DNA from 4 places in the Exiguobacterium sp. LL15 genome. Region 3 is predicted to be linked to each of the others. Evidence: riboswitches for the same ligand, from Rfam matches in the RefSeq annotation. Region 3 holds a riboswitch; each other region holds the start of a gene.

Region 1 (7,574 bases), on a different contig from region 3:
ACTCCATTTTGAATCAACCAGTTATATCCAGATACAGCTTCTTGAATATCGTTACGCATTTGAAGATTCGATAATTGAACTAGATTTAATTGTGTTGATAACAGACCATTTGATTTTTCTTCTGCTGCTTTCACAAGTGAGAGTAGTGCCGCTTTTTGTTTTCCGAGACCAACGAGGACAACTCCAGCATCGGGTAAGCGAATTTCTTTACGGAATGTCGTATCTACCGATTCAACGGTCCATTGATAGTTCTTCCCGAGTGTAAACGCCGATGTCGCTGTTCCTTTTAAATAGACGATAGCAATTTCTTTTTTCATCGCTTCTGACGGCTCAATTAGCTTCAGCATTTTTGAAGCATGATGAGCTGAACTAAAGATACCGATTCGATTCGCTAAGTTCTCGTTACGGTTAACTGAGTGGATCGTTACCCGCTTCGTATCAGTCGTCGCAGATCCGATGATACCGAACGACCCGATCTCTGGTTTCCCTTGTCCGTTGATCATGAATGATGGGAATTTTGTCGCAGAATCTTTTACACTATGACTAACCAGTACTTGATTTTGCTGAATTTGAAGTCCAATCGGTAACCCCGAAGCTACTCGATACATATCGGCATTGATCGCTGTTACGACACGCCCCCCGCTCGCTGTCACGCGACTAACTTGAGAAGGTAAAGATTCTGTTGCTAATACACGATCTCGTCCTTTCGTCGTCATCCAGTAGTTACCGGTATCGGGCTGAACCGTTATATGTCGAAATAACTGTGGTGTACCCGAAAGTGTTTCTGATTTTGTCGTATAGGTCACACCTTTTGAAATCGTTTCTGCCTGAGTGGTAGAGACAGATTGAAAAAGACAAAAAGTTGTTAATAAAATACAAATTTTCTTGAACATAACACACCTCCGTTATATATTATGCCTTTTTTAGTAAATAAATGACATAATTAATTTAGGAGAGGTTTATTTTTATTCATAACAGGTATAGAAAGTAGTTAACTAATTCCTTTTAAGCCACATATGTTGCAATCAACATATGAATCTATTCATACATGATGTAGGAGGCCTTTTCATGAGTGTATCTGTATTTATTGATGTCGCGTGTAAGACAGGTGAATCTCCTGTCTACGATGCGAAAACAAAACGCTTTTATTTTGTCGACATTCCGAATCAACTTCTTTTTTCATATGACCTTGCCACAGAAGCACTCAAGCCGTACACGTTACCAAGCGCCATCACATCAATTGCCTTGACGGACGCTCCAGACTTATTACGTGTCACGGCTGAACACGGATTTGGGACGTTTGATCTCAAGGAAGGTCATCTGTCTCTTGAGCATCAACTGTCACTGCCCGATTCTGACCGAATGAATGACGGAAAGCTCGATCCGACTGGACAATATGTCGCTGGTAGCATTAATGAAGAAGACGGTAAGACTGCTGGATTGTTCCGTCTGCGTCATGACGGTTCCATCGATGTCTTGCACGAAGACTTGACGAACTCGAATGGACTCGTCTGGTCAGAAGATGGCAAGACGCTCTATCACATCGATACACCGACAAAAAAAGTCTATGCCTTTGACTACGCTCCGGACGCACCACTTTCCAATAAACGTGTCGCCGTTGACCTTGAAGAAGAAGAAGGGTTCCCGGATGGTATGACGAAGGACGCGGAAGGTCATGCTTGGATCGCGCATTATGCTGGATCATGCATCACCCGTTGGAATCTTGCGACTGGTGAAAAACTCGATCATGTCGACTTCCCTGTTTCGAATCCGACGTGCCCGATTTTCTATGAAGATCGATTGCTCGTCACGACGGCTGCCGACGGAGATGATGCACCACATGCCGGTGCCGTCTTCGCTGTGACATTTGAATGATTCATAGAAGAGGGATCATCTTTTTACAGGTGATGCCTCTTTTTCCACATAATGCGTCTAGACGCATCTAAAAAAACAGACGATACTAAAGAAGAAAACTATTCATTTTTTTGAAGGAGTGAAGCCGATGCGTGTCACGACAATCGAACGTTTACACCAACTGCAGACGACCCCATCCTTTTTCCCGGTCAACTGCTACCTGTTTGAAGAAGCAGACAGTTTGACATTGATTGATGCCGGCCTCGGGATCAACGCAAAGGCGCTCTATCACTATATTCGAAAGCAAGAGAAACCGCTTGGTGCAATCATCCTGACTCATGCGCATGCCGATCATGTCGGTTCGCTTGATTTCCTTGCGAACGCCTTTCCTCTCGCTCAAGTCTGTATCAGTTATCGCGATGCTGCATTGCTCAGTGGGGACGAGACGCTACGCGAAGGCGAAACGACACCTTTAAAAGGTGGTATTCCGAAAAACATCAAAACACGTCCGGATCGCTTGCTCGAGAGTGGTCAACAAGTCGGAAGTCTCAGTGTCATTGCCTCACCCGGTCATACACCTGGTTCGATCTCACTTTGGCATGAAGGAAGCCGGACGTTGATCGCCGGAGATGCTTTTCAGACGCAAGGAGGACTCGCCGTCTCCGGTGACGTCCGCTGGCAATTCCCGTTCCCTGCACTCGCAACATGGGATCCGGACGTCGCCCTTCGCTCGGCTGATCAACTGACGGAACTGTCTCCGGATATACTCGCTGTCGGACATGGTCCGCTCTTTCTCGGACCGAGTTATGAGATGCGCCAAGCCGTCGATCGATTCTCTCACGTCTTACAGACGAAAAAAACATCACCTTTCAAGTAATGTACGCATATGAAAAAACATCCGCGAACGTGTTCCTGACATGTCCGCGGATGTTTTTCTTTTCAACAGACGACTCACGTCTGTTCTGTAACAGCATAACGATAGACGCGTGCTTCGTAAGGACGCAAGATATCCGGGCTATCCGGATAGTTTGATATGAGCAACTTTTCCTGTGGTAAGACGAGGGCGGTCTGCATCGGTTCATCATGTACGTTGAGGACGATCCGCCAGACTTCTCCCTCTAATTCCCGCTCATAGATATAGAGATACGGATCATGAAGCGCTAAGTCTCGGTATGTACCGTAGACCATAATCGGATGATCCTTTCGCATCTGAATCAGCGACTTGTAAAAAGCAAGCACGGACGATGGATCTGCTTCTGCTTGCGCGACATTGATGTCCGTATAATTCGGATTGACCGCTAACCATGGTTTACCACTCGTAAAGCCAGCTGCATGTGTATCGTCCCACTGCATCGGTGTACGGGAATTATCGCGCGCAAGTAACTGCATCGATGAGAGCACGACCTCTGGGTCCTCTCCGCCAGCGACGCGCTCCGCGTATCGATTTCGAAAGGCGACGTCCTGATAAAGCGACGGATCCGAGAAGCGAATCCCCGTCATCCCGATCTCTTCTCCTTGATACACGTATGGAATGCCCGGTAACGTATGCAACATCAAACCGAGTAGTTTCGCACTCTCAACCCGGTATCGTTCACTGCCGAAGCGCGTCACTTGTCGTGTATGATCATGGTTGTTGAGGAACTGTGAATTGACACCTAATGGGTATAAGACGTCGTACCAGCGTTTTTGAATCTCCTTGAATCGTAAGAGATCCATCGCTTCCATGTCGTCCGCGATTTCGAAGTGAAACAGTGTCCGGAGTTCTTTTCGTTCGTCACTGACATATAACAGTCCATCTTCTGGACCGACGAACGGAATCTCACCAACTGTAAACAAGTCTTTACCAGCGAGAACATTCGCATGCATCTCCTGCAAGAAGTCATGCACACCTGGCTGATTCCCAAGGTACGAGAGATCAAACGGATTGGCGACATCCTCGAACGACCGTTTTTTGATCAAGTTGATGACATCCATCCGGAAGCCGTCGATCCCTTGAGCAATCCACCAGTTCATCATATCGTAGATTGCTTGCCTCACAGCTGGGTGCTCCCAGTTCAAGTCCGGTTGTTCTTTGGCGAAGGAATGAAAATAATACTGCCCGCGCTCTTCACTCCACGTCCACGGACTTGGCGCAAAGTACGAGCGCCAGTTGTTCGGAGGCGTCTCTTTCGTGCCGTCTTTCCAGATGTACCAGTCATCCTTATCGTTGATCCGCTCACATGACTGACGGAACCAGGCATGCTGGTCACTCGTATGGTTCACGACTAAATCGAGAATGATCTTTAATCCACGGGCATGAGCAGCCGTGATCAACTCCTGGAGATCTCCCATCGTTCCCGCTTTTTTCATGATCTCGTAATAATCGGCAATATCATAGCCGTTATCGACGTCCGGGGAACGATAACATGGATTCAGCCACACGACATCGACACCAAGTGAAGCGATGTAATCAAGCTTCTCGATGACACCTCTTAAATCACCGATCCCATCCCCGTTCGAATCTTTAAAGCTACGCCAGTAGACTTGATAGACGACTGCCTCTTTCCAGTTAGCTCGCTTCATCTTCCCACTCCTCTCCCTACTCTTTATTCCCGCTCCACTTATCTGTACCTGTTTATCCGACAATTTTTTTAAATTTCGAAAAAGTTCTTTTCTTTTGACTGAATATTCGTTATCCTTGACGACAATACCACGAAGGAGGCATTCATCCATGAAACATTTCGCTCCATCCATCGCCATTGATCGGCTTCCTGCTCCCGTCTTCGCTGAACTTGCGAACCGAATCGGTGCTGTAAAAGCTGCCGGACATGATGTCATCACACTCGGTCAAGGAACACCCGACCAAACGACGCCTGTACATATTCTCGATGCCTTAAAACAAGCCATCGACGAGCCAACGAACCTTCAATATCCACCATTTCGTGGACATGATTTTCTAAAACAAGCTGTCGCAAACTTTTACGCGACTGAATTCGGTGTCACGATCGATCCGGCAACGGAAGTCGCGATTCTCCTCGGCAGTAAAGCCGGAATCGTCGCCTTACCGCAGACGATCGTCAACCCTGGAGAAGGTGTCATCGTCCCGGATCCAGGATACCCGGATTACCTGTCTGGTGCAGCACTTGCTGGCGCTTACCCGATTACGCTTCCGTTGCTCGAGAAAAATGATTTCTTGCCGGATTATGACTTACTTGATACGACGGACGTTGAGCGTGCCCGGATGTTGTTCCTCAACTATCCGAGTAATCCGACGGGTGCGACCGCGACGGCAGAAGCCTTCGAACAGACAGTCGCTTTCGCCGATGCCCATGATATCTGTGTCGTTCATGACTTAGCATACGGCGGTATCAGTTTCGATGGTCCGACGCGAAGTTTCTTGCAGACGGAAGGTGCAAAAGACGTCGGGATCGAATTGTTCTCACTCTCGAAACGCTTCAACATGTCCGGCTTCCGGATTGCCTTTGCCATCGGAAATCCGTCCGTCATCTCAAGCATCGAAACGTACCAAGAACATCTCTACGTCAGTGCCTTCACACCGATTCAGCATGCGGCGACCGTCGCCCTCACGAGTGACCAGACGTGCGTCCGTGAGTTAAGTCGCTTGTATGAAACACGACGCGATGCGTTGTTCGCAAAACTCGATGCGATCGGTTGGAGTGGACCACGACCGGGCGGTTCCTTCTTCGTCTGGCTTCCTGTTCCGGAAGGTTATACGTCCCAAAGCTTCACCGATCATCTACTTGACGAAGCACATGTCGCTGTGACCCCTGGATCCTTCTTCGGCGAATACGGTGAAGGCTACGTCCGGATCAGCTTGATTGCTGACGTTGAACGTCTAGAAGAAGCCGTCGATCGAATCGGAACGCTCAACCTGTTCCGGACACCTGTTGCGGAATAATTCTGAAAAAACATTTGACAGATGGGAATCATTTCCGTTAAAGTAAGTCCCAACAGCATAACTACTTATCGAGAGCGACCGAGGGATTAGGCCCAACGACGTCCGGCAACCACCTGTAAGGAACGGTGCCACATCCTACAGAATGATTTTCATTCTGAGAGATAAGTTACGAAATCTTACACTTTCGTCGCTTTTTTCTGGTTGCTCCGCTACTAGGAAAAAGCGACTTTTTTTGTATGAGGAGATGAGCGGATGATTGAATTCAAACATATTACAAAACGGTTCGTTCGAGATCGGACCCCGATTTTTGCATTACGGGATGTCGATTTGACGATTCAAAAAGGAGAAATCTTCGGAATCATTGGCGAGTCTGGTGCCGGTAAAAGTACGTTGCTTCGCCTAATCAACGGGCTCGAGCATCCGACACAAGGAACCGTCAAGGTCGACGGTGTCTCGCTCGGCGGGATGTCAAAAACAGATTTGCGTCAACTTCGCTTGCGGACAGGAATGATCTTTCAGCATTTCCAATTGATCCAGTCGCGCAACGTCGCGGATAACATCGCTTTTGCGCTCAAGGCCGCTGGCGTCAAACGAGCAGATTTCCCGGAGCGGATTCGCGAACTCGTCTCGCTCGTCGGACTTGAAGGATTTGAGACGAACTTCCCGAGTCAATTAAGCGGTGGGCAGAAACAGCGCGTCGGGATTGCCCGGGCACTCGCAAACAATCCGACCGTCTTGTTATGTGATGAAGCGACATCCGCTCTTGACCCCGTTACGACACTACAGATCCTTGAACTGCTGAAGGATTTGAATGAACGACTCGGGTTGACGATCGTCCTCATCACGCATGAGATTGATGTCGTCAAACAGATTTGCCATCGTGTCGCGGTCATGTCGCAAGGTGAAGTCGTTGAAGTCGCCTCAACCTATGACTTGTTCAGTCAAGCTAAGCATCCGGTGACGCAACATTACGTCGATACGGCACTACAAATCGAATTGCCGGAACGCATCTTACAGGCAACCCCAGGCAAGATCATCCGCTTGCAGTTCACGGGCGAGAAGACCGGTGAGAGTACGTTATCAGAAGCGATCCGCCGTTACGATATCTCAGTCAGTATCTTGCACGGCAAGGTCGACTATATTCAAGACGTCGCCTTCGGTGTCCTCATTGTCAGCTTGACGGGATCATCCGATCAAATCGCTCCTGCCCTCGACTGGCTCGCGACGGAACTTCATGCACTCGAGGTGATTCAGGATGTGGCTTGATCGTATTCAAACGATGTTACCTGAACTCTTGAAGGCACTCGGCGAGACAGCATGGATGGTCGGAATTTCACTTGCTTTCGCATTGGTCGTCGGGATTCCGCTCGGAATTCTCTTGTTCGTCACCGACCGCGGATTATTTTTTCAAAACCTTGCCGTCCGCCGTGTTCTTGACTTCGTCGTCAACATCGTCCGGTCGCTACCGTTCATCATCTTGCTGGTTGCCCTCATTCCGTTGACGAAGTTCTTACTCGACAATACAATCGGTCCGACGGCAGCGTCCGTCAGCCTTAGTGTCGCAGCGATTCCGTTTCTCGCACGCCTTGTCGAAACATCACTCCGCGAGATTCCGCCTGGTTTGATTGAAGCAGCAGAAGCATGTGGGGCGAAACCCTTGCGGATCATCGTCAGTGTCCTCTTACCGGAAGCACTCCCTGGCATCATTCAGGGCATCACATTAACGACGATCAGCTTGATCGGCTTCTCAGCGATGGCTGGTATCGTCGGCGGCGGTGGTGTTGGTGACCTCGCGATCCGTTTCGGTTACTATCGCTACGAT
Region 2 (7,574 bases), on a different contig from region 3:
GGATGGATCGTCGGGATGACTTGACTGATGTTACCGGCGTCCGTTGAACCAAGACCCGGTCGTTCGTCCAAGTGAACGATTTCGCCGAGCGCCTCTGCTTCTTCTTGGAACAGACGGTCGAACGTCCGGTTGAAGACGAGGTTATCGACTTCATTTTGGAAGGCGATGACATCGAGCGTCGCCCCAGTCGCGAGTGCCGCGCCTTGGGCGACGGCTTTGACTTTTTCCGTGACGGCATTCAATCGTTCCCGTGTCGTTGCCCGGATGAAGAAACGTGCTTTTGCGTATTCCGGGATGATGTTCGGCGCATCGCCTCCATGCGTGATGATCCCGTGGATCCGGACATCGTCTGGTAACTGCTGACGTAAGGCATTGATTCCGTTGAAGAGTTGAATGACAGCGTCGAGGGCGTTGATGCCTTCTTCCGGTGACGCCGCTGCGTGCGCCGGACGACCCGTAAAGGCAAAGTCGAGTGGATCGACCGCAAGGGAAGAACCCGTGATCCGTGTTTGTCCCGACGGATGGACCATCAAGGCTGCATCGATTCCTTCCAGTAACTGATGTTTGACGAAACTGCCTTTCGCACTGCCGTTCGGTCCACCTTCCTCGGCTGGTGTTCCAAGGACAACGACACTCCCGCCGACTTCATCGAGCACTTTACTGAGCGCGATCGCCGCTGCGACGCTCGTCGTGCCGATGATATTATGACCGCACGCGTGACCAATACTCGGCAACGCATCGTATTCAGCAAGAAAGGCAATCGTTGCGCCTGGTCGGTCGCTCGATTTCTTCGCGAAGAACGCGGTATCATGCCCCGCGACGCCGAGTTCTACTGTAAAACCTTCCGCCGTTAGACGCTCCGCATGGAGCCGCGAAGCAAAGAATTCCTCGTTCCCGATTTCCGGCGTTGCATGAATCCGGTGACTTGTCTCAAGATACGATTCCCGTTTTTGTTCGATATCCTGTTCAATCGTCTCTACCCATGTCGTGCGTACTGGTGTCGTCATACTGTCCACTCTCCTTTTGAAATTATTCGCCGATGTCGCTCAGTGGAACGAACGTCGGGATCGTACTGCCTTTGTATTCTTTTTTGATGAAGGCCGCGACATCTTTTTGTTGATACAGCGATGCGATTTTTTTCAGTTCTTTTTTGTTCTTGTCTTCCGTCCGTGTCGCGATGATGTTGATGTATGGTTTTGCTGTCTCGTTCTCATGAACGATCGAGTCCTTGATCGGGTTGAAGCCAGCGTCAACCGCGATGCCATTGTTGATGATAGACGCCGCGACGTCCGGTAAGACGCGTGGCGTTTGTCCGGCGACGATCGGAACGATTTTCAGCTTCTTCGGATTCTCGACGATCTTATCGACCGAACCGTTACCATCGAAGTCGTCCGGTAGCTTGATCAGACCTGCTTCTTGCAGTAACAAGAGGGCGCGTCCCATGTTCGTCGCTTCGTTCGGAACAGCGATTTTTCCGCCAGTTGGAATGTCTTTGACGTCCTTGTATTTATCCGAGTAAATCCCCATCGGTGCGATGACAGTCGTCGCAATCGGCGATAGCTTCAAGTTATGTTCTTTTTTGAAAGCGTTGAAGTAGGAAATCGTCTGGAAGGCATTGGCGTCGATCTCGCCCTCAGCCAGTGCCATGTTCGGCTGGACATAATCGGAGAACTTGACGAGCTCGATTTTGATGCCTTCCTTCTCTGCTTTTTTGGCGACATAATCCCAAACTTGTGTGTCTGAACCGCTGACACCGAGCTTGATCGTCTTTTCGTCTTCTCCTGATGCTGCGCACCCGGCAAATAAAATCGTCGTGAGTGTTGCTCCAATTGCTACTGCTTTTTTCATGGCTGAATCGCTCCCTTGATTAATGTCTTCTGATTTTTCGTGCGACGATGTTGCCTGTCGTCTGTAAGCCTTGGACTAAGATGACGAGAATCCCGACCGTGATGATCATGACTTTCGTATCAAACCGTTGATAGCCGTAAGTAATTGCTAAGTCACCCAAACCGCCACCACCGATGGCGCCTGCCATCGCCGATGCCCCGATCAAGCCGACCGTCGCGATCGTTAAGTTCAGGATGAGTGAACCGAGTGCTTCCGGTAGGAGGAAGCGGAAAATCGTTTGAAACGGTGTCGCGCCCATCGCTTCTGCTGCTTCAAGAACGCCTTTATCGACTTCGAGTAAAGAACTCTCGATCAGACGCGCCATGTACGGTGCAGCGTAAAAGACGAGCGGAACGATTGCGGCTTCTGTTCCGATCGATGTCTGAACGATCAAGCGCGTCAACGGGATGATCGCGACGAGTAAGATGATGAACGGAATCGAGCGGAAAATATTGACGATACTGTTGAAGAACGTGAACAACGGAACATTTTCAAGTAACGCTCCTTTTCGCGTGACGACAAGCAGGATACCGAGTGGTAAGCCGATCAAGGTCGAGAATAAGAGTGAGACGGATACCATCGTCATCGTCTGCAAAAATGCTGTCCAAATATCACTGTAGTTAACTAGCATCAGCGAGCACCTCCTCAACGGTTACCTGTGCCTGATCGATGTAGTGTAAGGCACGTTTCACTTCTGTCGTCTCACCGATCAGTTCAACGAGTAATGTGCCGAACGGCGTCTCCTGCAACTCCGTGATGCTACCGTGCAGGATATTGACATCGACGTCGAAGCGTTTTGCGACTTGCGACAAGAGTGGTTGTCCGGTGTGATGTCCAAGGAAGTGAATCTTATAGATTGGATGCGCATTTCGCGACTCGATCAACTGACGAATCGACGCTGGAATCTCGTCATGCATGACGGACCGTACAAAGTTCCGTGCCGTCTCGGTCTGCGGATTTGAAAAGACATCAAAGACCGTTCCTGACTCGATTAGCTTCCCAGCTTCGATGACGGCTACACGATCGCAAATCTCCCGGATGACGCCCATCTCGTGGGTAATCAAAAGAATCGTGATCCCGTACTCTGCATTGATCCGTTTTAATAACTGAAGAATATGATGTGTCGTCTGGGGATCAAGTGCTGACGTCGCTTCGTCACATAAAAGGACGGAAGGTTGCGTCGCGAGTGCCCGGGCGATACCAACGCGCTGTTTCTGCCCACCCGACAATTGATCTGGATAATGATCCGCCTTGTCCGCGAGATCGACGAATTCGAGCAACTCCGTCACCCGACGGCGAATCTCATCTTTCTTGACGCCTGCGAGAACGAGTGGTTTTGCAACGTTCGTAAAGACCGTGTTCGCATTCAATAGATTGAAGTGCTGAAAGATCATTCCAATCCGTTGTTTTGCTTGGCGTAATTTTTTCGGAGACAGTTGCGTTAAATCTTCCCCATCGACCGTCACCGTTCCTGACGTCGGTCGTTCTAACAGATTGACACAGCGGAGCAGTGAACTTTTCCCGGCACCGCTAAAGCCGATGACACCAAAGATTTCGCCTTTCTCGATTGTCAGGTCGACACCGTCGAGCGCTGCAATCGTCTGATCTTTCGTGACGTACGTTTTTTTGACTTGATGAAATGCAATCATTCCGTTTTCCCCCTTCATTCAACAAAAAAGGTCCCTTCTTGAGAAACAAGAAGAGACCTGGATCCGCACAGTGGCAGAATCCACTCCACTCATCTCTCAGACATCTGTCTGATGGAATTGGCACAGTGCTCATAATGAGTCTGTTGCCGAGGTTTCGTAGGGCCAGTCCCTCCACCTCTCTGGATAAGTATTGCGGTATGAAATTCGTATGTGTGTTGTTGCGTTGTTGCTTATGTCGTAAAACTAATTTTTACATTACGGGTCGAAACTTTAAAAGTCAACCAACTTTGCAAAAATAATCCATTTGGCGCATATCGATGGATTTACAAGTTATGAATTAGCTTAATGAACGGATCACGATTCGTCAAGAAAGATTTGACAAGTCATTTTTGGTCGTGCTACCATCGTTTCAATGATTATTCCGACAATTCCAATATGATATTTATCAAGAGTGAACGAGAGACCTGGCTCTATGACTTCACGGCAACCTGCAATTTGTAAGGTGCTCCGACCAGCAAAGCGCGGCTTTGGATGATACGGTGAAAAACTCGTGGGCGTCCAAGCAGTGACGTCGACGAGTTTTTTTCATGAATGGAGGAAAAATAGTAATGATGAACTATCCTGTATTGACTGGTGCTGAAGCGTTTTATTTTCAAGGTGGATCGATCGGCATTCTAATCTGTCATGGTTTTAACGCCACTCCGCAAAGTGTCCGGGACGTCGGTGAGGCATTCGCTGCTGAAGGTTTTACCGTCTATGCCCCGCGCTTACGTGGACATGGAACGAACGTCCGCGAGTTCGAACAATCGACTGCTCGATGTTGGAAGCAAAGCCTGCAAGACGGCTATGAACGTTTACAAGAAACATGCGATCAAGTCTTCGTCATCGGTCAATCGATGGGTGCGACGCTTGCGCTGTCGCTCGCCGCTGACGGGATTCCGTTTGCCGGCATCATTACGATCAATGCCGCACTCTCCGTTCCATCCTATGAATCACTTTCGTTCGAGGACGGTCCAGAGTATTTACCGGAAGGCGCACCGGACATTAAGCGAGCAGCCTTTGAAATCATCTATGATCTTGTTCCGAGCCGTTGTGCGTTCGAACTTGTTCGCCTAATGGATGAAACAAAAGGACGCCTTGGATCGATCCTTCTACCGACATTGATTCTTTACTCAGCGACCGATCACGTCGTTCCACCTTCGAGCTCGGATTATCTGCACCAGCACATCGGAACAAATGATAAACGAAGCTACTGTTTACTGAACTCGTATCACGTTGCGACACTCGATCATGATCAGGATTTGATTGTTCGTGAGACGATTCGCTTTATCGAACAATCGTGTCAGTTTTCGCAAGAAACAGGCTGAATCAAAAAAACAGCTATTCGTTTCCATATGGAAGCAAATAGCTGCTACATCAAAGGACGACCATCATCGGTACGTCTTTTTTTAATTTTCTTGGTGCTGCACCGATTGGAGCGGCTTCGGTTTTCCAGGTACCTCATGGCAATGACGGCAACGTGGCTCATACGATTCCGACGCTCCGACTAGGATGATCGGATCATCATAGTTGGCTGGTTTCCCATCAATCAAACGTTGTGTCCGGGAAGCCGGATCCCCACACGAAAGACAGATGGCTTGTAGTTTCGTCACGAATTCTGCGCGCGCCAGTAATTCAGGCATTTTCCCAAATGGCTCTGCCCGGAAATCTTGATCAAGGCCTGCACAAATGACGCGTTTTCCGTCTTGTGCGAGTGCTTCGATGACTTGTACGATCTCATCATCAAAGAATTGAACTTCATCGATCCCGACGATTTGTGTTTCTTCTGCTACTGCCGCATAAAGATCACGACTCGTCGCCATCGGAATCGCTACGACAGAGTTGCCAACGTGAGAGACAACATGCTCTTCATGGTACCGGTCGTCGATTGCCGGCTTGAATACTTGCACGGGCAGTTTGCCGTACTGCGCCCGTCTGACACGACGAATCAACTCTTCCGATTTCCCGGAAAACATACTGCCACAAATTACTTCGATCCAGCCGTACTGATTTATTACATGCATCATCGTCCGACACCGTCCTCTAAAAATAGTCACTTTAACGAGTATAGCCCGAAACGGTATCGAGAAAAAGGGTTGACTTCCGGAAATCAAAATTCATTTTTTCTTTCCCTAGAATTTTTGTCCTTTCATTCCAACTGCCCCCTATTTCCTGTACACTGAAGAAGAAGATTCTCACGAAAGAAGGTGTCCCCGATTCATCATCTCTTACATGACATCCTGCACCAATATGGTGCCCTTGGTCTCTCCGTCCTTCTCGCAGGTGGTATCGTGGGATTGCCGGTTCCTGATGAGACCCTGCTCGTTTTGTCCGGATTTTGGATGCATCAAGGCAATCTACCACTCGTCGGTACGATTCTCGCCGCTTACGCCGGCAGTTGCATCGGGATGACGATCAGCTATTTACTCGGATTAAAACTCGGTATGCCACTACTACACCGCGTTGGACCGAAAATGCGTATCTCAGAAAAACATATTCTTTCCGCTGAAGCCGGTTTTCGTCGTTACGGAAAATCGGTCTTGATCATCGGTTACTACATACCTGGTCTCCGCCAACTCTCTGCCTTTTTTGCAGGCGTCTCAAAAATGCCGTTTCGCGTTTTTGCGAGTTATGCGTATACAGGTGCCTTGATTTGGATCAGCGTGTTCTTAGGTGCCGGTTACTTCGTCGGCCGCCATCTCTCGTTCCATAAAGTCATGGACTATGTCTTGGCACATCCGGAAGTCATGCCCTATTTAATCGGGATTGCTGGCGGAATCGCCTTCTCGTTCGTCTTGAAGACGTATCTCACTTATCGTTCACAATTCAGTCTATACAAAAACAGCCTGCTTCCGTAATGGAGGCAGGCTGTTTTTTTAAGAACCAACAAGTAATTACTTGCGGCCGTATTTTTTGTTGAAGCGATCGACACGACCATCTGCCGCGTTGAACTTTTGACGACCTGTGTAGAATGGGTGCGAGTCTGAAGACACATCCACACGGATGAGTGGGTACTCGTTACCATCTTCCCAAGTGATCGTTTCGTTCGAAGAACGAGTAGAACCGCTTAAGAATTTGTACTCAGTCGTTGAATCCATAAATACTACTTTGTTGTAGTTAGGGTGAATTCCTTGTTTCATGGTTGATTTCTCTCCTTCCGCCCTGGTTCATTTGCTGAGCCAGAGTAAGTTACCTTCCTATACTAAACGATTTTTTTATGCGTCGCAATAGTTATTTTTCTGTCGTCGTTTCCTTCTTGACGGTACGTGGTTTAGCTGGCGCGCGTCGGACCGCCTTCTTCTGTTCTTTCTCAAGTACGACGAAAAATTCTTCATTATTTTTCGTATCACGAATCTTACGCAGGAACGTATCGACGAACTCGTTCGACTCATTCATCGTCCGGCGAATCGCCCAAAGCGCATCAAGCTGCTCTTTCGGAAGCAACAGTTCTTCCTTCCGTGTACCGGACTTCCGAATGTCAATCGCTGGGAAGATTCGACGCTCTGACAACTTACGATCGAGATGCAGTTCCATGTTGCCGGTTCCTTTGAATTCCTCATAGATGACGTCATCCATGCGCGATCCTGTCTCGACGAGTGCTGTCGCAAGAATCGTCAAACTACCACCGTGTTCGATGTTTCGCGCTGCACCAAAGAACCGTTTCGGCTTATGGAACGCAGCCGGATCAATTCCGCCCGAGAGCGTCCGACCACTTTGCGGTACCGTTAAGTTATAGGCCCGTGTTAGACGCGTGATCGAATCCATCAAGATGACGACATCCTTCTTGTGTTCGACGAGCCGCATCGCCCGCTCGAGGACCAGTTCAGAAATTCGGACGTGGTTGTCCGGTGTTTCGTCAAACGTCGAGCTGACGACGTCTGCTCCTGGAACCGAACGCTCAATGTCCGTTACTTCCTCAGGTCGCTCATCAATCAAGAGAATGATTAGTTCGACATCCGGATGATTCTCCTGAATCGAGTTTGCGATTTCTTTGAGGAG
Region 3 (7,574 bases):
AAAGGTGATGCTGCCTTGATCGCCATAGAGTTCCGAAATCACATTGTTCGCAATCGTATGGACATGCAGGGAACAACCGGCGTCCGTTCGATTGAACACTTCGACATGGAGCAATGTCTCAGCAGAAGGACGCCCGGATTGCTCACCGATCAATTGACCGGTCGCATCGACATGAACGAAGTCGTCAGGAGTCGTCTGCCGTTTATCTTTTCCGCTTGCCGTCACAAGGAATTCAACCGGGACACCGGATGTCCGAATGGCGAGATTGCCACTCGTACCAGGGAACCAATCGCGAGCCGCAAGCTCTTGTTTGATGGCGCGTAGCTCTTCATAGCGTCGCATGAATGTCATGTTGTCACCTCCGCTCGTGTTAAATCATGAACGATATCATGGAACGTCTCAAACGGTGTATAGGCGATATCGTTCTCTTCACACAACGTGATCAGATAATCACGGGCATAGACACGATCCGCTTGTTTTGAGAGTTCGAAGTCCGTCACCGAGTCGCCGATGACGATGATGACGTCACCGTCTTTACGTAGTGTCCGGGCAACGGACGTTTTACAACAGCCGCACCCGTTCGTACAATGGGCATCACAGGCGTTTGGCCAATCGATATGGACGAATGGACCACTGAAATCAGCGACGTTACAGTAAATCTGTTCTTGTTCAAGGAAGGGCGCTAAGATTGGTTCGACGAAAAAGTCCATTCCGCCGCTGACGATCGAAAAATCGATGCCTTGACGACGACTGTACTGCAGTAACTCCGAAAATCCGTCGCGAATAACCGCGCGCTCCAACAAAAAGTCAAGATAGGCTGCTTTCCCGTCAGACGGCAGAAGTGCGAACATTTGCCCGACACCACTCTGAATCGATAGCGTCCGGTCGAGTACGCCGTGTTTTAACGGTTCGAAGTCACTCGCTGGCGCAAATGCCTGCATGAGTGCGATGATATTATCTTGCGTCGTCACTGTCCCGTCGAAGTCACAGAGAATCCGTACGGTCATGACTTGATCCCCCAAGCGTCGAGGGCGATCCGTAATTCTTCATGACGCGATGCTGCCGCCGATAGGGATTCATTTGCGAGTGCCGCATCGAGTGCCTGACGGAAAGCAATGACACCAGCCGCAGCACCTTGCGGATGACCATGTACGCCGCCACCGGCGTTGATGACGGAATCGATCCCGAAGTCCCGTACGAGTTGAGCGACGAGTCCAGGATGAATACCGGCTGAAGGAACCGGGAAGATCGATTTCGTCTGACCGAGACGGGTCGCTTCGACCGCGATGCCACGAGCGACATCCTTTGGTAAAGCGACATTGCCGTAAGGAGACGGGAATAGCGTCAAGTCTGCTCCAGCAGCACGCGGTAATGTGCCGAGTAAGACAGGGGCTGCGACTCCGTGATTCGGGCTAGCGATCAACGCACCGCTATATGCCGGATGATTGAAGATCGGAACGTTGATTTCCGGATCACTTGCCAGTTCGCGTAAGACGTCGAGTCCGTATGTGAAGGTATTCAGCAAGAAAGCAGTCGCTCCAGCGTCAATCAATCGCTTGGCTTGATCCTTGAGCGTAAAGACGGGACCGCTGAGTGTGATCGCATATAACGCACGTTTACCAGTCCGGTGGAAGTGAGCATCGATGACCTCACGTCCAATTCGTGCCCGGTCAATCGTCGGTGTCAACGGATTGTCGTATAGGATCTCATCGTCTTTGACGAGATCAATCCCACCAGCGAGTTGTCCTTCGAGTTGATCACGAAGGAACGATAAATCGCGTCCGATGACTCCTTTGAAGATGCTCATTAACAATGGGCGATCTTCGACACCGATCAAGGAACGGACCCCTTCGATCCCGAATTTCGCACCTGGAAAGTCCGACGTAAATGTATCGGGTAGTAGCAATTCCGTTAATTTGATTTCACCGTCGAGTGAGAGTTTCCCGAAGACGGTCGTCAGAATCGCAGAAAAGTCGCGCGACACGTTATGTTCCGGATAACGAATCGTGATATATCCTTTGCCATCGCGCTCTTCGGTATGTACGACTTCCCCTTTGAACGAGGCGAGTTGTTGTTGTTCGAGATGATTCAGTTCTGTCCAAGAACCGACTGTCAGACCAAGCGCGAGTTGTTCAGCGCGTTGCTCGAGTCGATCACGGGCAGTCAATTGATAAGTAGCAGTGATATAAGCCATGTCTTTCCTCCTTCAACAAAAAAATGGTCTCTCGTCAGCGACAAGAGACCATGAATGATTCGAACGTGGACTCTTATCTGTCAGCTTAGTAGCTGCAAGAATTAGCACCGTGCCAAAAGGTCGGTTGCTGCGACATCGTAGGGCTTGTCCCTCCGTCTGCTCTTGATAAGAATTGGATGAAATTGTGAAATCTAATTGCAATTTTTACATGAGAATCGTGACTTGTCAAACTATTTTTAGAAAATTTATTTTTTTGGAAATACTCTTTCTATAGATGACTTAAAAATGATGTCCGTTTCTGCTTGATTTCGATTTGACAGCGAGGAAGTCGATTGCGTAAGATTCAAATCAATATCACACACGACAACTACATACGACTCTTATCGCGAGTTGGCAGAGGGAATTGGCCCGATGACGCCGCAGCAACCGACCACTGGGCACGGTGCTACATCCAACAGACGTTTCGTCTGAGAGATAAGAGGACGCAGTGACTTTCCTGCGCCTCTTTTCGATGACGAAAAGAGGCGCTTTTTCGTGTATCACATAGGGGGAAACTGATATGACATACAAAGCATTCACAGAACAGGACGCGATTGATCGTGTTCGAACATTAGGACTGATTGGCGACGGAGCCGTCGAAGCAGAAGAGATTGGCGATGGGAATCTTAACCTCGTTTTCCGAATTCGAGAAGGTGAACATCGATTGATTCTAAAACAAGCACTCCCGTACGCAAAAATCGTCGGTGAGAGCTGGCCGTTATCACTCGAACGGGCGTGGATCGAGCAATCCGCACTCCGTGAATTTGCACGGCATGCCGTGCCGTTCGTACCGCGTGTCTTTCATGCCAGTCACGAAGAGGCGTATACGGTCATGGAAGATCTTTCACATCTGACGATCGTTCGAAGCGGTTTACTCGCAGGTGAACAGTATCCGTTGCTTGCGGAACATATTGGTTCTTATCTCGCTCGGACGTTATTCCATACATCGGACTTTGCGCTTGGTCCGGTTGAAAAGAAACGTGTCGCCCGAACGTACTACAATCCAGACTTGTGCGACATCACGGAAAAATTAATCTTCACGGATCCGTTCCATGATGCGGAGACGAACGAGATTGAAGCCGGACTCGAAGAAGAAGTGGCACGTCTATGGGCAGACGATGAGTTGAAACGCGAAGTCGCAAAACTCGAAGCGCTCTTCATCACGAAAGGAGATGCATTGCTGCACGGCGATCTACATACAGGAAGCATCTTCGCCTCAGCGACGGAAACGAAAGTCATCGATCCAGAATTCGCCTTTTATGGTCCATTTGGATTCGATGTCGGACAGTTCATCGCCCACTTATTCTTCGCGGCATATCCGGATTACCCTACACGACGTGACGCCCGAATCAAGGATATCGATACGTTCTGGCTGACGTTCGCTTCGACGTTCCGTGCATTATGGGAACGGGAAGCCGTCGAACCGTTCCAGGCATCAGGACTCGTCGATGATGTACTGAGCACGATCTTGCAGGATGCCCTTGGCTTTGCCGGTTGCGAATTGATTCGGCGGACGATTGGTCTTGCACCGGTCGCTGATTTAGAATCAATCGATTCAACGACGGAACGCTTAGAGCGGAAACGTCACGCTCTTCGTCTAGGAGCGGCGTTAATCAAACGCCGTACAGAATGCCGGACATTCGATGATTTACGAAACTTTGACGTAACGGAGGAACTCAGCCGATGACTACATTCGTTCAAAGTATCCGTTACGAAGATCGTGTCTTGACGATTCTCGATCAGACACGTCTACCGCAAGAAGAGCACTATGAAGTCATTACGGATCTCGCGCAAGCGGTTGAGGCGATTAAACAACTACGTGTCCGGGGCGCGCCTGCGATCAGTTTATTTGGGGGATTCGTGCTCGTTCAAGAAGCATACCGGTTTGAAGCGGCGCTTCCGGTCTACAAGCAAGCCTTGCTTGAGACATCGGCGATGTTACTCGCGACACGACCGACGGCCGTCAACTTGCGAAATGTCCTCGATCAATTGAATCCAATCATTCAAGACGGGACGTCGGTAGAAGAGATTCGCGAACGGTTGGAAAAACGGACGGTCGCCTTATACGACCAGGATGCGCAGACGTCACGTCAAATCGGGATTCATGCACTGGAATTGTTCCAGTCAGGCGACCGGATCCTAACGATTTGTAATGCTGGATCGATTGCGACCGCTGCTTATGGAACGGCACTTGCGCCGTTCTACATCGCAAAAGAACGCGGCATCGAATTATCCGTTTTTGCGAGTGAGACGCGACCGTTACTGCAGGGAGCACGATTGACGACATGGGAACTGCAACGTGCCGGCATCGATGTCACGTTAATTACGGACAACATGGTCGCCCATACGCTGAAAGAAAAACAGATCGATGCGATCATCGTCGGTGCCGACCGCATTACACGAAACGGAGATACCGCGAATAAGATCGGGACGTTCCAATTAGCATTGCTCGCGCAAGCTTTTGGTATTCCGTTTTACGTCGCAGCACCCCTCTCGACGTTCGACTTCTCGCTCGTTTCCGGAGACGCGATCGAAATCGAAGAACGTGATCCGCAAGAAGTGACGACTGTCCAAGGTGTCGCGACAGCACCGGAAGGCGTCGCTGTCTTCAATCCGGCGTTTGATGTCACACCACACACATTCATCACGGGCATCATCACCGAACTTGGTGTCATCACGCAACCGAATGAAGAAACGATTGAACAATTAACAGGGCTTCAACCCCTCGGATAAGGAGATATGTCATGAAAAAACTAGCTTACGCCGTCCTAGCACCGGCACTGTTACTAGCGGCTTGTGCGAATGGAGAAGCCACGACGACGAAGGTCGTTAAGGATGTACCAAAAGGGGTTCAATCAGACGTCAAGATCGCCGTGATCCGCAACCTAGCATCGGACGACCATACGAAACAATTCCTTGATGGCGCACGAAGTGAAGGCGAAGCGCTTGGTTTTAAAGTCAGCACGTTCATTTCGGAAGGTAACGACGTCAAGTTCAAGGAGCTTGTCGCGCAAGCGATTCAGCAAGATTATGATGGGCTCATCATCTCGCATGGTAAGGAAGACTACGCCTATGACATGATTAAACCAGCGGTCGACAAAGGGCTGAAGGTCGTGACGTTCGATACGGTCACGAAGAAAAAAGGAACGACGTTAAAAGGTGTGACGGAAACGTTCCAAAACGATCATCAACTCGCGAAGCTATCGCTCGATGAAGTGACGAAGGTGACGGACAAAAAGCCGGTCCGTGTCATCAAACTCTGGTTCGGACCAGGTTTTGCTCCACTCGATCGTCGTCAGGAAATCTACAAGACGTACGAAGCAGACGGTAAGATCAAAACGCTTGAGACGGTTGGACCGACAAACTTCCAAGATGTCCAAGGGGATATCGCAACGAAGATGAATGCGATTCTCGCGAAATATCCGAAAGGAAGCATTGATGCGGTTTGGGGTGCATGGGACGAAGTTGCAAAAGGGGCTTACAAATCGCTCAAGGATAATAAACGTCAAGAAATCCCGCTGATCTCGATCGATGTCTCGAATCAGGATATCAACCTGATGCGTGAAAAAGGCAGTAACTGGGTCTCGACGAGTGCGGTGGATCCATTCTTGATTGGACAAACGGACATGCGATTACTGGCTAAGAAAATCGCTGGCGAGAAGACACCGGATAGCTTTGATCTCGACGCGAAACTCGTGGAGCAGAAGGCGTTGAAGCAGGATACGACGATGTACAATCTCGATACGATCATCAAAGGATGGAGTACATCGGACAAATTCAATGAACCGTGGATGGACCGGTTGCGTGACGTCCATAAGAAACAATGACGTCTACCAATCATCACTTGAAGATGACCGGGATTTCACTGGCGTTTCCGGGAGTGCAAGCCTTAAAACAAGTCTCGTTTGAAGTGAAATCCGGTGAAATCCACGCGCTTGTCGGTGCGAATGGTGCCGGTAAGTCGACGTTGATGAAAGTCTTATCCGGAGCGGAAACGGCGGACGAAGGAACGATTCGTCTCGACGGGAAGGAGTTGTCCATCACATCACCACGTGATGCGAAACAGATTGGAATCGACCTCGTCCAACAAGAGGTCGATGTGGCGCTTGTACCGTATTTGACGGTCGCTGAGAATATCTGTCTCGATCTGTTGACGGACGGAACGATGACTGGCTTCGTATCCCAACGCCGTTACATACAGCGTGCCAAGGAAGCGTTAGCGACATTACAGGCGGATATTTCCATTAAGACACGTGTCGAGGAGTTGCGGCTTGCTGAAAAGCAACTCGTATTGATTGCCCGCGCCCTCGTCCAAGAACGCCGTTTTTTGATTTTTGATGAACCAACGGCACCGCTCAGTCAGGCGGAAACAAGCCATCTCTTTTCAGTCGTGCGTCGTTTAGCCGAACGAGGGCTTGGGATCATCTTCATCTCGCATCGTTTACAGGAACTATATGAGATTTGCGACTCCATCTCGGTCATGCGCGACGGTCAACTCATCTCACGACATCTTTTGACAGACATCACGAAGGAAGCTGTCGTTGAGCAAATGCTCGGGCGTCGGCTTACGTCTGTCGCGAAAACGTCACGGGTAAACGCGACGAACGTACTGACGGTCGAGAGTGCTACGAATGCGGACGTCCACAATATCTCCTTGACGGTTCAAGCAGGTGAAGTAGTTGGTATCGCGGGTCTTGTCGGTGCCGGTAAAACGGAATTATGCAAAGCATTGTTCGGTGATCGCCCGTTTCAGGAAGGGGAAGTTCGGATAGGTGGAAAAGCCCATCGCCTTCGCAATCCACAAGCTGCGATTCAAGCGGGAATCGGTCTCGTTCCAGAAGAACGACGAAAAGAAGGAATTCTTGTTGCCGATTCTGTCGCAGAAAACCTAACAGCAGCGGTAGCTCATGATTTCGTCAACCGCTGGGGGCTGATGGATCGTCGCAAAGAAGCAGATCAGGCATCGCAATGGGTCAAGGAGCTGGGCATTAAAGTGACAGACGTGAAACAGGAAGTAGGTCAACTATCCGGTGGGAATCAACAAAAAGTCGCCATCGGAAAATGGTTACTGACCGATGTTTCTGTACTCGTCTTGGACGAACCGACAAAAGGTGTCGACGTCGGAGCAAAACAAGATATCTATCGTCTGATTGACGGACTCGCGCAACAACAAAAAGGGATCCTTTACGCGACGAGTGAATGGGATGAACTTTTGACCGTCACGGACCGAATCTACGTCATGTTCGATGGACGGATCGTCCATGAAACGAAGACGGCGGACACATCAGAAGAAACCTTGTTGTGGTATGCGACAGGAGGAGGGCAACGATGAATGAGGTAG
Region 4 (7,574 bases), on a different contig from region 3:
CGTGATCAAAATCGCATAGAGTGTCTTCCCGCCTTCAAGCAGTGACGTTTCCGTCAAGAACTGTGGCAAGGTCGAGTTGAACTGACTGTAGCCGAAAACCCCGAAGATGATGCCAGCGAGTGCCAGCGTAAAAGCGATATCCGTCCGCAACAGACGAACCGTTGCTCCGAATGACACCTTTTTCCCACCATGCGTCTCGGTGATTGGATGACGTTTGAATAAGATACCAATCATCACCCCGTACACGATATAGACGAACGCCGTGATGTAAAACGTCGCGGACGTGTTTCCCGCACTCAGCAGTAAAGCGATTCCCGGTCCGATCGCTGCTGCGATGTTGATCATCGCGTAACGGATATTGAAGACGAACAATCGGTTCGCTTCGTCCGTCGTATCACTGATCAAGGCACGGGCGGATGGTTCAAAAATCGAGCGACAGACACCGTTCAAGGCACTAAGCGTAAAGAACGCCCAGAACGTCTCGACTTGTGCTAGCGCAATGAAGACGACCGCGAACCCAATCGTTCCGGCAAGCATCATCGCCCGACGTCCATAACGGTCCGACAAGGTACCGCCGATGAAACTCATGACGAGACTGGCGATCGCCGAAATACTGAGCACCCAGCCAACATCGACCGGATCAAACTTTAGAACAGTCGTCATGTAGATGGCGAAGAACGGCATCGTGATGAACGTTCCGAGACGCGAGAAAAACGTCCCGAACAAGACCCCGAGTGTCAACGGATGCAGTTGACGTATGCGTTGCATATGATTCCCCCTAACCCCTGTTTCAGACAAATGAAAAGCATCCTTCCATTATATAGGAAGGATGCCGGCTTCGGTGAACTTATTTGCTGACTGGAACGACAGCACCTTTGTACTTGTCGAGGATCCAATCTTGGTTTTTCTTTTCGTGCAGAACGTCAAGAAGTGCTGTGACACGCTTGTCTTTCTCATCGCCATCACGTGTAACGATGATGTTGACGTATGGTGAAGACTCATCTTCTGATGCAATTGCATCTTTCAATGGGTTCAGACCGTTATCGATCGCATAGTTCGTGTTGATGAGGACGGCGTCGCCTTCATTGTTTTTGTAAGCTTGCGGAAGAAGTGATGCTTCGATGTTCGTCTTGAACTTAAGTTTCTTCGGGTTCTCCGCGATATCACCGAGTTGTGCATCTGTCGTTTTACCGTCTTTGAGTTTGATCAATCCTTCGTTTTGAAGGAACGTCAAGACACGACCGCGTTCCGCGACGTTTGAGCTCGTTAAGATCGTTGCACCGTTTGGTAACTTATCGAGTGACTTGTATTTCTTCGAGTAGATACCGAGTGGTTCAACGTGGACGCCACCTGCGTTCGCGAACTTATATGATTTGTTTTCTTTCTCTTGTTGCTCAAGATACGGTACGTGCTGGAAGTAGTTCGCATCGATTTCTTTTGAAGCGAGCGCTTTGTTCGGAAGTACGTAATCTTGGAACTTCTTGATTTCAAGCTTGTAACCTTTTGCTTCGTATTCTTTTTTGACGTGCTCAAGAATCTCAGCGTGCGGTACGTTCGAAGCACCAACGACGAGTGTTTTGTCGTCGCTACCTGATCCTGATGATTTTTCGCCACATGCAGCAAGGCTAATAGCTAAGACGGATACAGCAGCAGTACCTACGAATTTTTTCCAAGTTTTCATGAATGATTCCTCCAATATGATTAAGTTTCGAATTAACGTTTATCGATTGCGCGGATCAGCAAGTCACCAATGATTTGGATGACGAAGACGATCGCTAAGATTAAGAGTGTTGCAATGACGATGACATCGTTTTGAGAACGCTGGAATCCTTCGATGAAGGCCATGTCCCCAAGTCCACCTCCGCCGACTACTCCGGCCATTGCCGTATAACCGACAAGTGAAACGAGCGTAACCGTGATTCCCGAAACGATGGCAGGCAATGCTTCCGGGATTAAGACTTTATAGATGATCTGGAACTTCGTCGCGCCCATCGATTCGGCTGCCTCGATGACACCTTTATCGACTTCGCGTAACGCGAGTTCAACCATCCGACCGTAAAATGGTGCAGCACCGAAAATCAGTGCCGGTAATGCTGCCGTTGGTCCGAGGAACGAACCGACGATTGCTGTCGTAAATGGAATCAATAAGATCAGTAAGATGATGAACGGAATCGAACGGAAGACGTTGACGACCAAGCTCAACACTGAATAGAACGCCCGATTCTTGAACAATAACTCTTCGTTTGTCGCATACAATAGTAAACCAATGATCAAACCGAGGACGAATGTCGAGACACCAGCGATTGCCGTCATATAGACGGTACTGCCTGTAGCTTCCCACACCATGTCCCAATCTAGATTGTCAAAGAATGAAATCATCGGTGATCCACCTCCACTTCAACATCACTGGCTTGAAGCTTCGTGATGACCGCTTGTGTTGCTTCTGTTTCCCCGATCAACTGAATGAACAGTGTACCGAGTGCCCCTTCCTGTGATTGACCGACGTTTCCGCCGATGATATTGAACAGGACCGGCGAATCCTTCATGACTTCCGCGAGGATCGGGCTTTCTGCTGTCGATCCGACAAACGTCAACTGAACGATTTTTCCGGTTGGGTACCGTTCGCGTAGTTTCGCGAACGTTAACTCGTTCTCCGACGGCGACGTCAATTGTTTGACGAATTCCTTCGTCATCGCTTGCTTCGGATGACGGAAGACTTCTGCGACCGGTCCTTGCTCGACGATTTTACCGGCTTCCATGACGGCGACCCGGTGACAGATTTTTTGAATGACGTGCATCTCGTGTGTGATCAAGACGATCGTCAGTTTCAGTTTTTCATTGATGTCGACGAGTAACTCAAGGATTGAGTCCGTCGTCTTCGGATCGAGTGCACTTGTTGCCTCGTCACATAAGAGAACGTCTGGGTTCGATGCCAGTGCCCGAGCGATACCGACACGTTGTTTTTGACCACCGGATAATTGTGACGGATAAGCTTTTTCGCGTCCGTCCAAACCAACGAGTTGGATCAGTTCCGCGACCCGTTCCTTGCGGTGTGCTTTCGGGAAGCCACCGAGCTCGAGTGGGAACATGATGTTCTCTTCAACCGTCCGTGACCATAGTAAGTTGAAGTGTTGGAAGACCATCGAGACATTCTTGCGGACGCCTCGTAATTCCTTAGGTTTTAGTGATGTCATTTCAACACCATCGATTTGGATCGAACCACTCGTTGGTGCTTCGAGCATATTCAGTAATCGGATCAGGGTGGATTTCCCTGCTCCGGAATAACCGATTATTCCAAAAATTTCACCGCGCTCGATTGTCAGATCGACATTCGCAACGGCTTCGACCGCTCCGCGCTTTGAGCGATAAATCTTTCCTACGTCTTGTAAACGAATCACAACTGTCCCTCCTAAAATAAAAAAAGTGCGCGCGTTTTAGAGCAAACGCGCGCACTTTTCAGTACACAAAACCATTTGCTCTCATCTCCCAGACTTTTGTCTGCTGGAATTAGCACCACTTCGGATTAGATCCGCGGTTGCCGGGTTTCATCGGGCCAGTCCCTCCACCACTCTCGATAAGAGTTTCGGTATTAAGTTTGTAGAATATATTCTGAATATTAGCAGGGGTTATTTTTGTTGTCAAACAGTTTTTTCAGAAACTTTTTCGAGGAACGTGAAAGCACGTGTTAAGTCTTCTTTCAAATCTTCCGCATCCTCAAGTCCAACTGAAATCCGAACGAGACCGTCCGTGATGCCGAGTTCTGCCCGACGTTCTGCTGGGATCGACGCGTGCGTCATCCGTGCCGGCACCGAAATCAGACTCTCGACGGCACCAAGACTCTCAGCGAGTGTGAAGAAGTGTGTCGCCTCGACGAGTTTTTCTGCGTTCGCTGCTGAACCGACATCAAAGCTGATCATCCCACCAAATCCAGTCGCTTGTTTCGCTTGGATGTCGTGACCAGGATGCGATGCAAGTCCTGGGTAGAAGATGTTCGAGACGATGTCTTGCGCTTGTAGGAACGCAACGAGATCATGTGCTGTCTCTTCGATCGCATCCATTCGGATACCGAGTGTACGAAGACCACGGACGAGCAAGAAGCTGTCTTGCGGTCCAAGCACGCCGCCTGTCGAGTTTTGGATGAAGTGCAGCTCTTCGCCGAGCGCATCATCTTTGACGACGACAAGTCCAGCGACGACGTCCGAATGTCCGCCGATGTATTTCGTCGCACTGTGCAAGACGATGTCTGCACCAAGTGCGAGTGGTTGTTGATGATAAGGTGTCGCGAACGTGTTGTCGACGACAAGTTTAAGATCGTGACGTTTGGCGATCGTTGCGATTGCTTCAATGTCCGTTACTTTCAACAACGGGTTCGTCGGTGTTTCGACGTAGACGATTTTCGTGTTGTCTTGGATCGCTGCTTCCGTTGCCGCAAGGTCCGTCGTATCGACGAATGTCACTTGGATGTTGAACTTCGGTAAGACGCGTTGCATCAAGCGGAACGTACCACCGTAGACGTCATCCGTCATGACGATGTGGTCGCCAGACTCAAGCAAGTGGAAGACGGCATGGATCGCTGCCATCCCAGAACCGAACGCAAAACCACGTGCGCCGCCTTCAAGATCCGCAATCAATCGTTCGATGCTCGTCCGTGTCGGGTTCGCTGTCCGTGAGTATTCGTATCCGTCCTTAAGTTGACCGATTTTATCCTGCTTGTATGTGCTTGTTTGATAGATTGGAGGTGTGACGGCTCCTGTTGCCCGATCGACACCTGTTCCTCCATGAATCAATGCTGTCTTCTTACGCATGAGTTTCGTCCACCTTTTCAAAGATTTGTTGGCTTAAATAGCGTTCGGCACTGTCTGCGAAGACGGTGACGATCGTACTGCCGGGGTGACGCTTTGCGATATCAAGCGCAGCAACGAGCGCTGCACCTGCTGAACTACCAACGAGTAATCCTTCGCGAGCAGCGAGTGTATGAACCGCGTCAAATGCATCGCGGTCAGAAATCGTATGAATCTCATCAACGAGTTCACGCGGAACGAGGCTTGGCCATTTCGCTGTACCGATACCTTCTGTCTTATGCGGACCGGCTGGACCACCATTTAAGACGGAGCCTTCCGGTTCGACGATTGCTGCTTTTGTACCGAGACGTTGTTTTAAGAAGTCCGCTGTTCCGGCGAACGTACCACCTGAACCACAACCGGCAACGAACCAGTCGATGTGCGGCAAGTCCGCAATCAGCTCAGGACCGAGTGTCCGCTGATACGTGACTGGGTTCTCTTCGTTTTCGAATTGTAACGGAACGTAGCTGTTCGGAATTTCCTGACCGAGTTCTTTTGCCCGGTCGATAGCCCCTTGCATATCGAGTTCAGTCGGTGTGTTGACGACGGTTGCGCCGAGTGCCCGCATCAACGTCTGCTTTTCCTGACTGAATTTTTCCGGAACGACACAGATGACTTGGAGATCGTATTTTTTAGCGGCGAGCGCCAAGCCGATGCCGGTATTCCCGGCTGTCGGCTCGATGATCGTACCGCCTGGTGTCACATGTCCGTTTTCGATTGCTGCATCAACGAGTTGAATGCCAAGGCGGTCTTTGACGCTGCCCCCAGGGTTCATCCATTCGAGCTTCGCCAAAATGCGCGTACCAGCAGGCAAATCGAATGAAGTGATCTCGTAGAGTGGTGTGTTTCCGACGAGGTCGCGGACGTTGTTCGCGATCATCCGAAGACGATGTCCCATTCATCACGACCGGCAAGCATTTTCTCGGCATAGTGCTTCGCTCCTTTGAGGTCATGTGCGCTCGCAAATCCACATTGGACTTCGTTTTGCGCTGGAATCTCTTCTGCTGCGAGGACGTCTTTCAACGTCTTCTCAACGAGTTCGCTCATTTTTTCGACCGAGTCGAAGTTCATCATCGCCATGTAGAAACCTGTTTGGCATCCCATTGGCGAGACATCGATGACATCATCCGAGTAGTTACGGATGTTTTCAGCAAGTAAGTGCTCGAGTGTATGCATCGCACGCATCGGCATTTGCTCAACGTTTGGTTGTGTGAAACGGATATCGTATTTGACGACTTGGTCGACTTTACCTTCTTTATAACCCGCGACGCGGATATAAGGTGCTTTGACTTTCGTATGATCCAGGTTAAAGCTTTCGACGTTCATTTTTTGAAGTGCCATGATTTATTCCCCCATTTTCTCGGCTTCTACGAGCCAGACGAAGTGATTGTATTGTATAAATTTAACAGTGAATCCTCGTGCTGTAAACAATTCTTCCATAACTGGAATCAACGGGTAGAACTCGCGTTCGAGATCTTCCGCTAACGCGTCGAACCCTTGAGCACGTGCTTCACGAATCGTTTGCAGGCGTGCCTCTTCTGAGACGAACATCGTATCCGCGTAGACGATTTTTCCGTCTGCCGGTAAATGTGATGCCATCAGTTCGATCGCTTCTCCCTTTTCCTCATCTGTTAGATGATGAAACGCATACGTCGAAACAAAACTGCGTGCTTCCTTCGCTTCGAACGAGAGGAAGTGACCGTCTTGTACATCAAGTGACGGAATCTTTTCCGTCAGGATTGCCCGCATCTCCGGACTTGGTTCGACGGCGAGTACGGCGTCGTGACGTGCCAGAAGACGTTGTGTCAGGTTCCCTGTGCCTGCTCCGAATTCAATGACCGGCGACTGCGCTTTATCCGCTACTGTATCCAAAATCTCATCGTATCGACGAAAAACCTCTTTATACTCCGGATCGTGTCCAGTTACTGTCTCGTCATACGTCGATGCCCATTCTGTGAAAACATCCATAAAACGTACTGTCATGCCTTGTCGTCCTCCATCTCACCAGTTAATTCCGAGTAATCGGATATGAATTAAAGTAATTTTCCTTATTCGCATTGTAGCAAGGAGATTCTATCCTGGCAAGCGACCGGCTCAAAAAACTTCCAGAAAACAAAAAAAGGCGTTGCCGGCGAACCGACAACACGAATAATGTGGTTAGAAATGCTACGAAGGAAAACCCAGCTCCATTCGGAATTGTTCGCTCTTCCGCGTGGAGGACGGCGCCTGTTCGACATGATTGCCAGCTTACGTTCACTTCCTGATCGGTCCTTTCGATCCACCACCCGTTCATTGCACCGCTTCGTCTTTGGGGGACGACTTAAGGGGAAACAATACACCGGCTTAGGATGGGAGAAAGGGTTCAGGACTTGAATCGTATTGAACAATCATCTCTGCTAGACTTCCTATAATGCATTTCTAGAAGTTGTTATGAATATACCATTCATATTTCTGCGTTGTCAACGGATTATTGTAAATATTCCGACAATTTAACAAAAAGAAAAATCCAATCGGACTTCTCTTACCGTTCTTGACAGAAAGCAAAGACGTTTTGAACGGACTGGAAAGCATAAAGTCGCTCTACGACTTGATTTTCTTCAATTCGCAACAACGCAGGAACACTCATGACACGGGCTTCTTCTAAGAAATCCGGAATGAAATTCCCGTTCGCCTTCTGAATCGATTGACCTGATTCCGTCGCTTCGACGATATCGAGCATACGTTCCGCGATGG

What was found. Region 3 has a riboswitch for S-adenosylmethionine ahead of mtnK (S-methyl-5-thioribose kinase). Riboswitches for the same ligand answer to the same signal wherever they lie in the genome.
Region 1: it holds a riboswitch for S-adenosylmethionine, as region 3 does, so the genes downstream of both, NOM72_RS01190 (methionine ABC transporter ATP-binding protein) here and mtnK (S-methyl-5-thioribose kinase) in region 3, are expected to answer to the same signal.
Region 2: it holds a riboswitch for S-adenosylmethionine, as region 3 does, so the genes downstream of both, NOM72_RS00380 (alpha/beta hydrolase) here and mtnK (S-methyl-5-thioribose kinase) in region 3, are expected to answer to the same signal.
Region 4: it holds a riboswitch for S-adenosylmethionine, as region 3 does, so the genes downstream of both, NOM72_RS02215 (methionine ABC transporter ATP-binding protein) here and mtnK (S-methyl-5-thioribose kinase) in region 3, are expected to answer to the same signal.

The regions. Positions count from the first base shown of each region.
Region 1 covers NZ_JANFNX010000001.1:256,032-263,605, reverse strand. The annotation lists gene NOM72_RS01215 (phosphodiester glycosidase family protein) at 1-893, opposite strand, end outside; gene NOM72_RS01210 (SMP-30/gluconolactonase/LRE family protein) at 1,069-1,875, shown strand; gene NOM72_RS01205 (MBL fold metallo-hydrolase) at 2,003-2,731, shown strand; gene NOM72_RS01200 (alpha-glucosidase) at 2,806-4,416, opposite strand; gene NOM72_RS01195 (aminotransferase class I/II-fold pyridoxal phosphate-dependent enzyme) at 4,565-5,752, shown strand; SAM riboswitch class I at 5,815-5,920, shown strand; gene NOM72_RS01190 (methionine ABC transporter ATP-binding protein) at 6,005-7,018, shown strand; gene NOM72_RS01185 (methionine ABC transporter permease) at 7,008-7,574, shown strand, end outside.
Region 2 covers NZ_JANFNX010000001.1:63,510-71,083, reverse strand. The annotation lists gene NOM72_RS00400 (M20 family metallopeptidase) at 1-1,007, opposite strand, end outside; gene NOM72_RS00395 (MetQ/NlpA family ABC transporter substrate-binding protein) at 1,030-1,848, opposite strand; gene NOM72_RS00390 (methionine ABC transporter permease) at 1,868-2,518, opposite strand; gene NOM72_RS00385 (methionine ABC transporter ATP-binding protein) at 2,508-3,536, opposite strand; SAM riboswitch class I at 3,623-3,726, opposite strand; SAM riboswitch class I at 3,976-4,077, shown strand; gene NOM72_RS00380 (alpha/beta hydrolase) at 4,145-4,903, shown strand; gene NOM72_RS00375 (thymidine kinase) at 4,985-5,599, opposite strand; gene NOM72_RS00370 (DedA family protein) at 5,783-6,433, shown strand; gene NOM72_RS00365 (type B 50S ribosomal protein L31) at 6,470-6,715, opposite strand; gene rho (transcription termination factor Rho) at 6,807-7,574, opposite strand, start outside.
Region 3 covers NZ_JANFNX010000002.1:299,972-307,545, forward strand. The annotation lists gene NOM72_RS12895 (methylthioribulose 1-phosphate dehydratase) at 1-351, opposite strand, end outside; gene NOM72_RS12900 (2-hydroxy-3-keto-5-methylthiopentenyl-1-phosphate phosphatase) at 348-1,007, opposite strand; gene NOM72_RS12905 (2,3-diketo-5-methylthiopentyl-1-phosphate enolase) at 1,004-2,194, opposite strand; SAM riboswitch class I at 2,265-2,366, opposite strand; SAM riboswitch class I at 2,572-2,675, shown strand; gene mtnK (S-methyl-5-thioribose kinase) at 2,754-3,920, shown strand; gene mtnA (S-methyl-5-thioribose-1-phosphate isomerase) at 3,917-4,966, shown strand; gene NOM72_RS12920 (sugar ABC transporter substrate-binding protein) at 4,978-6,060, shown strand; gene NOM72_RS12925 (sugar ABC transporter ATP-binding protein) at 6,057-7,565, shown strand; gene NOM72_RS12930 (ABC transporter permease) at 7,562-7,574, shown strand, end outside.
Region 4 covers NZ_JANFNX010000001.1:455,600-463,173, reverse strand. The annotation lists gene NOM72_RS02230 (MDR family MFS transporter) at 1-768, opposite strand, end outside; gene NOM72_RS02225 (MetQ/NlpA family ABC transporter substrate-binding protein) at 848-1,681, opposite strand; gene NOM72_RS02220 (methionine ABC transporter permease) at 1,714-2,379, opposite strand; gene NOM72_RS02215 (methionine ABC transporter ATP-binding protein) at 2,376-3,398, opposite strand; SAM riboswitch class I at 3,477-3,581, opposite strand; gene NOM72_RS02210 (bifunctional cystathionine gamma-lyase/homocysteine desulfhydrase) at 3,639-4,805, opposite strand; gene NOM72_RS02205 (PLP-dependent cysteine synthase family protein) at 4,798-5,721, opposite strand; gene NOM72_RS02200 (S-ribosylhomocysteine lyase) at 5,718-6,182, opposite strand; gene NOM72_RS02195 (class I SAM-dependent methyltransferase) at 6,186-6,824, opposite strand; gene NOM72_RS02190 (thioredoxin family protein) at 7,363-7,574, opposite strand, start outside.